2 regions of the Neobacillus sp. C211 genome follow, and region 2 is predicted to be linked to the other one. Evidence: a T-box and tRNA genes for the amino acid it is inferred to sense, from the RefSeq annotation. Region 2 holds a T-box; the other holds one or more tRNA genes.
What was found. A T-box is a leader RNA that pairs with one kind of tRNA and senses whether it is charged. The one in region 2 lies ahead of ACSU6B_RS20820 (glycine--tRNA ligase), so its partner is inferred to be a tRNA-Gly.
Positions count from the first base shown of each region.

Region 1: it encodes a tRNA-Gly, which carries the amino acid that the T-box ahead of ACSU6B_RS20820 (glycine--tRNA ligase) is inferred to sense. The anticodon was not compared.

Region 1 covers NZ_JBPXRO010000012.1:44,821-48,243, forward strand. The annotation lists gene ACSU6B_RS13020 (nucleoside hydrolase) at 1-108, shown strand, start outside; gene cspD (cold-shock protein) at 433-633, shown strand; gene ACSU6B_RS13030 (cold-shock protein) at 820-1,023, shown strand; gene ACSU6B_RS13035 (DUF6509 family protein) at 1,067-1,360, opposite strand; tRNA gene ACSU6B_RS13040 (tRNA-Ser) at 1,600-1,691, opposite strand; tRNA gene ACSU6B_RS13045 (tRNA-Gly) at 1,703-1,776, opposite strand; gene ACSU6B_RS13050 (DeoR/GlpR family DNA-binding transcription regulator) at 1,993-2,745, shown strand; gene pfkB (1-phosphofructokinase) at 2,742-3,423, shown strand, end outside.
Region 2 covers NZ_JBPXRO010000025.1:34,812-38,234, forward strand. The annotation lists gene ACSU6B_RS20810 (YqzL family protein) at 5-148, shown strand; gene recO (DNA repair protein RecO) at 183-935, shown strand; T-box leader at 986-1,169, shown strand; gene ACSU6B_RS20820 (glycine--tRNA ligase) at 1,233-2,615, shown strand; gene ACSU6B_RS20825 (helix-turn-helix transcriptional regulator) at 2,729-3,361, shown strand; gene ACSU6B_RS20830 (pyruvate, water dikinase regulatory protein) at 3,399-3,423, shown strand, end outside.

The sequences.
Region 1 (3,423 bases), on a different contig from region 2:
GAACCGGTTAATACTCTTGATTACATTGGCATGGAAGCGGATTTACAGAAATTTGTCGTCAATTTCATGGAAATATTTTTACAAGGTAATTTCAATAAAGAGCTATGAACTCAATTTGGGATTCATTGCTCTCGGAATACAATTCACCCCAACGTAAAAAATCTGATTGCTGGTGAGTGATAGGAAACTATTATATTTTTAACTGATATATATTCACTGAATTTCCTAGTTTTTGAAATTTTGTTGACTGAATAGCAGAAATGAGTTAAAATAAAGGTACGCTTTTAAGTTAGTTAAATATTTATTGGTTTAAGTAGTCGTAACTGCACGAAAATGTGGGTGATGTCTATTGCCCAAACGTGTTAGTGCGTCTTTTTTATTTTTTTAAATGTAGGATAAATTAAAAGTGAACTATATTTTGGGGGTTTTTCCATGAACAACGGTAAAGTTAAATGGTTTAATGCAGAAAAAGGATTTGGATTTATTGAAGCTGAAGGCGGTCAAGACGTATTCGTACACTTCTCAGCTATCCAATCAGAAGGCTTCAAAACTTTAGAAGAGGGCCAATCAGTTTCTTTTGAAATCGTTGAAGGCGCTCGCGGACCACAAGCTTCTAACGTTCAAACAGTTTAATTCTTTTAAAAAAAGGTGATGCACCATGATTAAGCATCACCTTTTATATATATGATTTATACACAAATAATAGTTTAAAAGTCAATAGGATACTGCTAAATGATGTATTTGATATTTTCCATATTATTTAGCTAGCAAACTAAGTATTTAAAAACAGTCATGCACTAATTACAAGGGGTGATCGTTTTGGCGTTTGGTAGAAAAAATGATGAGGAAATCAAATTAGAAGAAACTAAAATTTGGGTATGTAGTTCAGAGACTTGTAAATGCTGGATTCGCGACAATTTTAAAAGCACTGATGTGCCACTATGTCCGATCTGCAAAAGTGAAATGACAGAAAGTACTAAAGAATTGCAGGTAATTCACAATCATAGTAAGAATTTTATGTGATCAAATTGTCAGCAGGGAGGTTTCATTTCTCCCTGCCTTTTTATTATGCTTTTGCGTTTTCTTTACAATAGGCAAGGACCAGTTCTTCTTCATCCTCTTCCAGATCAAAGTCAAGGACCTTATCGCTCCCTTGTTCATAAAGATAAAAGTTGGTTATTTTGTCACCATTTTCGTCGCTGACGAAAATGGCCCTTAGGCCAATTCCTTTATCCGAATAAAGCTCATCCTCTTCATCTACATCAAGATCTAAGAAAAACTCATATCGGTCACCTGATAATAGACCGAATGGATCTTCCAATTTTTCAACTGAGTGTCCAGTAATGTTCAAGTGTATCATCCTCTTCAAATTATTCATCCTAATTATTATACACATATTTAAATCAACAAGAAAAACTAGAAGTAGCATTGTTATTATTATTTTTCTCGAATAGTGATGTCCTCTATGTATTAATAGGGACCCTGAATGGTTAAGTCCTTATCAAAAAGGAACATGCAAAAACCGCCAAAAATTATTTCTGGCGGTCTTTATATTAATATAAACACGATAAAACATCGTGTTTTTTGAAAGAATATGTATGGAGGAGAAGATGAGATTCGAACTCACGCAACGGTTACCCGTCCTAACGCATTTCGAGTGCGCCCCCTTATAACCACTTGGGTACTTCTCCATTTTGTCCTATGGAGCGGGTGAGGGGAATCGAACCCCCGCCGTCAGCTTGGGAAGCTGAAATTCTACCATTAAACCACACCCGCAATATTTCAAAATGATACATAAATATTATACCATAATCATTCGACATGGAGCAGAAAAGTTTTGTTTTTAAGTTGATATATTATGTATTGTAGAAAAATTCAAATAACGTTCAAAATCATTCAATTTATGAATGATTTTGAAAGAAAATGATTGATTTTTGCAATCGTTTTCAGTATTATGTACTTAAGAAGAATAAAAAAATAGGTGGTGATGACTTGTTAACACCAGAACGTCATCGAATCATACTTCAATTGTTAAAAGATAAGAATGTTATTAAAATTAATGAAATTATGGAGTTAACCGAGTCTTCGGAGTCAACAATTCGCAGAGACCTCTCTTTGCTAGAAGACCAAAAATTTCTAAAGAGGATCCATGGAGGTGCCTCAAGATTACAGGGGAAACTTCAAGAGCTAAGTATGATTGAGAAATCCTCCAAAAACCTTCAAGAAAAACGATTGATTGCTCAATATGCAGCGAATTTAGTGGAGGAAGGAGATTGCATTTATCTTGATGCTGGGTCCACTGTGATTGAAATGATTGAATTCCTGCCATTAAAGGAGATCGTTGTTGTCACGAATGGATTAATGCATTTAAAGCCATTATTAGATAAGGGCATATCGACCTATTTAATTGGCGGTTTGGCGAAGCCGAATACAAATGCTTTCATCGGAAGGGGAGCCTTAGCTGGTTTAGACCTTTACCGTTTTGATAAATGTTTCATAGGTGTTAATGGCATCCATCCACAATTTGGATTTACAACTCCAGACCAGGAGGAAGCAATGGTGAAGCAAAAGGCAATTTCACTTTCAAGAGAGACCTATGTTTTAGCAGATAATACAAAGTTTGCTGAAATCTCGTTTGCCAAAATTGCTGATATCCATGAAGCAACTATTATCACTAATGATGTAGATGACGAAACGCAGAAGCAATATGTAAATAGAACAACTATAAAGGTAGTGACATCATGATATATACATTAACTTTAAACCCTTCAGTCGACTATATAGTCAAATTAGAGAGCTTTCAGCTAGGAGAATTAAATCGAACTATAAATGAGGCGAAGTTTCCTGGTGGAAAAGGGATAAATGTCTCAACGGTATTAAAACAATTTGGTACCAAAAGTAAGGCACTTGGATTTATTGGTGGTTTTACTGGGGCTTATATTGAACAATATCTTCATAATGAAAAAATTGATACAGACTTTGTCCAGGTTGATGAAGATACTCGAATCAATGTAAAGATTAAGACCAGTCAAGAGTCAGAAATTAATGCCATTGGTCCAAATATTTCAGAACAAAACTTCATACGCCTAAAACAAAAAATTCACCACTTAAAGGCAGATGATCTATTAGTACTAGCTGGAAGTATCCCCGCTAGCTTACCTAAAACAACCTATGAGGAACTAGTGAAAATTTGCAGTGAAAGTGGAGCAGACTTTGTTGTTGATGCTGAAGGTGATTTATTAAAAAAGGTTCTTCCTTATCGGCCATTTTTAATCAAACCGAATCATCATGAACTGGGGGAATTATTTGACACCACCATTGCAAACCCAGCTGAAGTCATCCCATATGGCAAAAGACTCGTGGATATGGGAGCGAAAAATGTAATTGTTTCTCTTGCAGGCGCAGGAGCGGTACTAATAAATA
Region 2 (3,423 bases):
TTCGATGATGGATTTTACGTGGAAAGTATTCCTCCAAACAGGTAATATTGACACATATCTTCTCATTAAAGAACTTGAGAAGGAAAACCAAGAAATACCCGGAAATCTGAATGATGAGCTAGCACAAATCGATTTTCCCGTTTCATAAGTTTGTCTTCGTGCTACTTTAGAAGGTGACAATAATGCTTCAGAAGTGTGAAGGCATCGTTATTAGAACAACAGATTATGGTGAAACAAATAAAATAGTGACAATATATACAAGGGAATGGGGAAAGATTGGTGTGATGGCGCGTGGTGCAAAAAAGCCAAACAGCCGCCTTTCCTCCATTACACAACTTTTTACACATGGTTATTTTCTAATTACTAGAGGATCTGGTTTAGGAAGCATGCAGCAGGGTGAAACGGCTACATCCTTAAGATCGATTGGTGAAGACATTTTTTTAACTGCCTATGCTAGTTATATTGTTGAGTTAACCGATAAATGCACGGAAGAAAAAAAACCAAACCCTTTTCATTTTGAATTGCTCTATCAAACATTGAATTATTTGAATGAGGGCTATGACCCGGATATTCTCATGAATATTTATGAGATGAAAATGTTAAATGTATTGGGATTAAACCCAATCTTAAATCAATGTTCCGTTTGCGGCAGTACAGACGGACATTTTTCTTTTTCCATTCGTGAAGGTGGGCTTATCTGTCATCGTTGTCTGGATAAAGATCCGTACCATTTCAAATTAACACCGAGTACGATTAAATTATTAAGGCTATTTTATTATTTTGATCTTTCAAGGTTAGGAAATATTTCTGTTAAGGAAGTGACTAAGGCTGAACTTAAGAATGTTATTACTTCTTACTATGAAGAGTATTCGGGACTTCATCTCAAAACAAAGAAGTTTCTTAATTCCATGGATAAATTCAGAAATCTCTTATAAGCACACTGTTGACAATGTTTGGAGTTTTCGTTATTATTTTCATTAATAAAATATTTGCATTGACGGAGAAGAGTACTTAGTCATCTCTATAAAAGCGAACCTAGGGTGGTGGAAGCTAGGGTATAGGGCACTAAGGAAGGCGTTCCTGAGCAATCTTTGTGTTTATTAACACGATTAAAGAGGCTGTTTTTTGCAGCAATTAGGGTGGAACCGCGGGTAACTCTCGTCCCTATGCTTACAAGCATAGGAACGAGAGTTTTTTTGTTTGAATAAAATTTATTAAAAGGAGCAATTTCAATGAATGTAACAATGGAACAAATCGTCTCACATGCAAAACACAGAGGATTTATTTTTCCAGGTTCAGAGATTTACGGAGGACTTGCAAATACTTGGGATTACGGCCCGCTAGGCGTTGAATTTAAAAACAATATTAAACAGGCATGGTGGAAAAAGTTTGTTCAAGAGTCGCCTTATAATGTTGGCTTAGATGCAAGTATTCTGATGAATCCTCGTACTTGGGAAGCATCAGGGCATATTGGGAACTTTAATGACCCAATGATTGATTGTAAAAATTGTAAAGCACGCCATCGCGCGGATAAATTAATTGAAAATGCACTAGATGAAAAAGGCATTGAAATGATTGTCGACGGCTTACCATTTGAAAAAATGGAAGAACTGGTTAAAGAACACAATATCGCATGCCCGGACTGTGGCAGTCATGATTTTACTGGTATCCGTCAGTTCAACTTAATGTTTAAAACCTTCCAAGGGGTAACAGAATCAAGTACGAATGAAATTTTCCTTCGTCCTGAAACGGCCCAAGGTATTTTTGTTAACTTTAAAAATGTTCAGCGTACGATGAGAAAGAAAATGCCGTTTGGAATTGCTCAAATAGGAAAGAGTTTCCGAAATGAAATTACTCCGGGGAATTTTACATTCAGGACAAGAGAGTTTGAACAAATGGAACTTGAATTTTTCTGTAAGCCTGGTGAAGAACTTAAATGGTTTGATTATTGGAAACAATTTGCTGAAGACTGGTTAATGTCCTTAGGTCTTACCAAAGAAAATCTAAGGCTACGAGATCACTCTGAAGATGAACTATCCCATTATAGTAATGCGACTACTGATTTTGAATTTAAGTTCCCGTTTGGTTGGGGGGAACTTTGGGGTGTCGCTTCAAGAACAGATTATGACTTGAAGCAGCATATGGAGTATTCCGGTGAAGATTTCCATTATCTTGACCCTGAAACAAATGAAAAGTATGTCCCATTCTGTATTGAACCTTCCTTAGGAGCGGATCGGGTTACGTTAGCATTCTTGATTGATGCCTATGATGAAGAACAGCTTGAAGATGGTACATCTAGAACGGTCATGCATTTCCACCCTGCTCTAGCCCCATTTAAGGCGGCAGTCCTTCCATTATCGAAGAAGCTGTCTGAAGAAGCACGAGAAGTTTTTGCTGCTTTAGCGAAGCACTTTTCAGTGGATTATGACGAATCAGGTTCCATTGGGAAACGCTATCGTCGTCATGATGAAATTGGTACACCTTTTTGTATCACTTATGATTTTGACTCTAAAGAAGACAATATGGTTACTGTTCGAGACCGTGATACAATGGAACAAAAACGGATCCCAGTAAGTGAACTTGTTAGCTTTTTGCAAGAAAAGATGACGTTTTAATGGAAAACTCGCCAATTGGCGAGTTTTCTTAATACATTCCATAGTATATAATATTCCTAATAAAGTATGACTTTTAGAGGGTTGTGGGTAACCCTTCATGATGTCATACAAAGGTGGTGTGTACAATCGAACTGACCAAACGGCAAGAACATATTTTACAAATTGTAAAAGAAAATGGGCCGATTACCGGAGAGCATATTGCCGATCAATTAAGTTTGACTAGAGCAACATTAAGGCCAGATCTGGCAATTTTAACAATGGCTGGCTTTTTAGATGCAAGACCGCGTGTGGGTTATTTTTATACGGGTAAATCTGGGACACAGCTGTTAACTGAAAATTTACAAAAAATATATGTGAAAGATTATCAATCCATCCCTATTGTGGTGAATGAAAATATTTCTGTATATGATGCGATCTGTACCATGTTCCTTGAAGATGTGGGAACATTATTTGTAGTGGATCAAAATACCATCCTTGTTGGGGTGTTGTCCAGAAAAGATTTGCTCAGAGCAAGTATAGGCAAACAAGAGCTTTCCACCATTCCTGTCAATATTATTATGACTAGAATGCCGAATATAACTATGTGTGAACGGGACGATTTATTAATCGATATCGCCAAAAAATTAATTGAAAAACAAATTGATGCCCTTCCAGTGGTTCGGAAATCAGAAAATGGATATGAGGTTATCGGTAGATTAACGAAAACAAACATTACAAAAGCATTTGTTGGACTGGGTGATGAGTAAGTCACAAGTTAACTTGTAGAGGGGTTGTGTAGGGAGAATGGGTGTACCAATTATTTATGTTG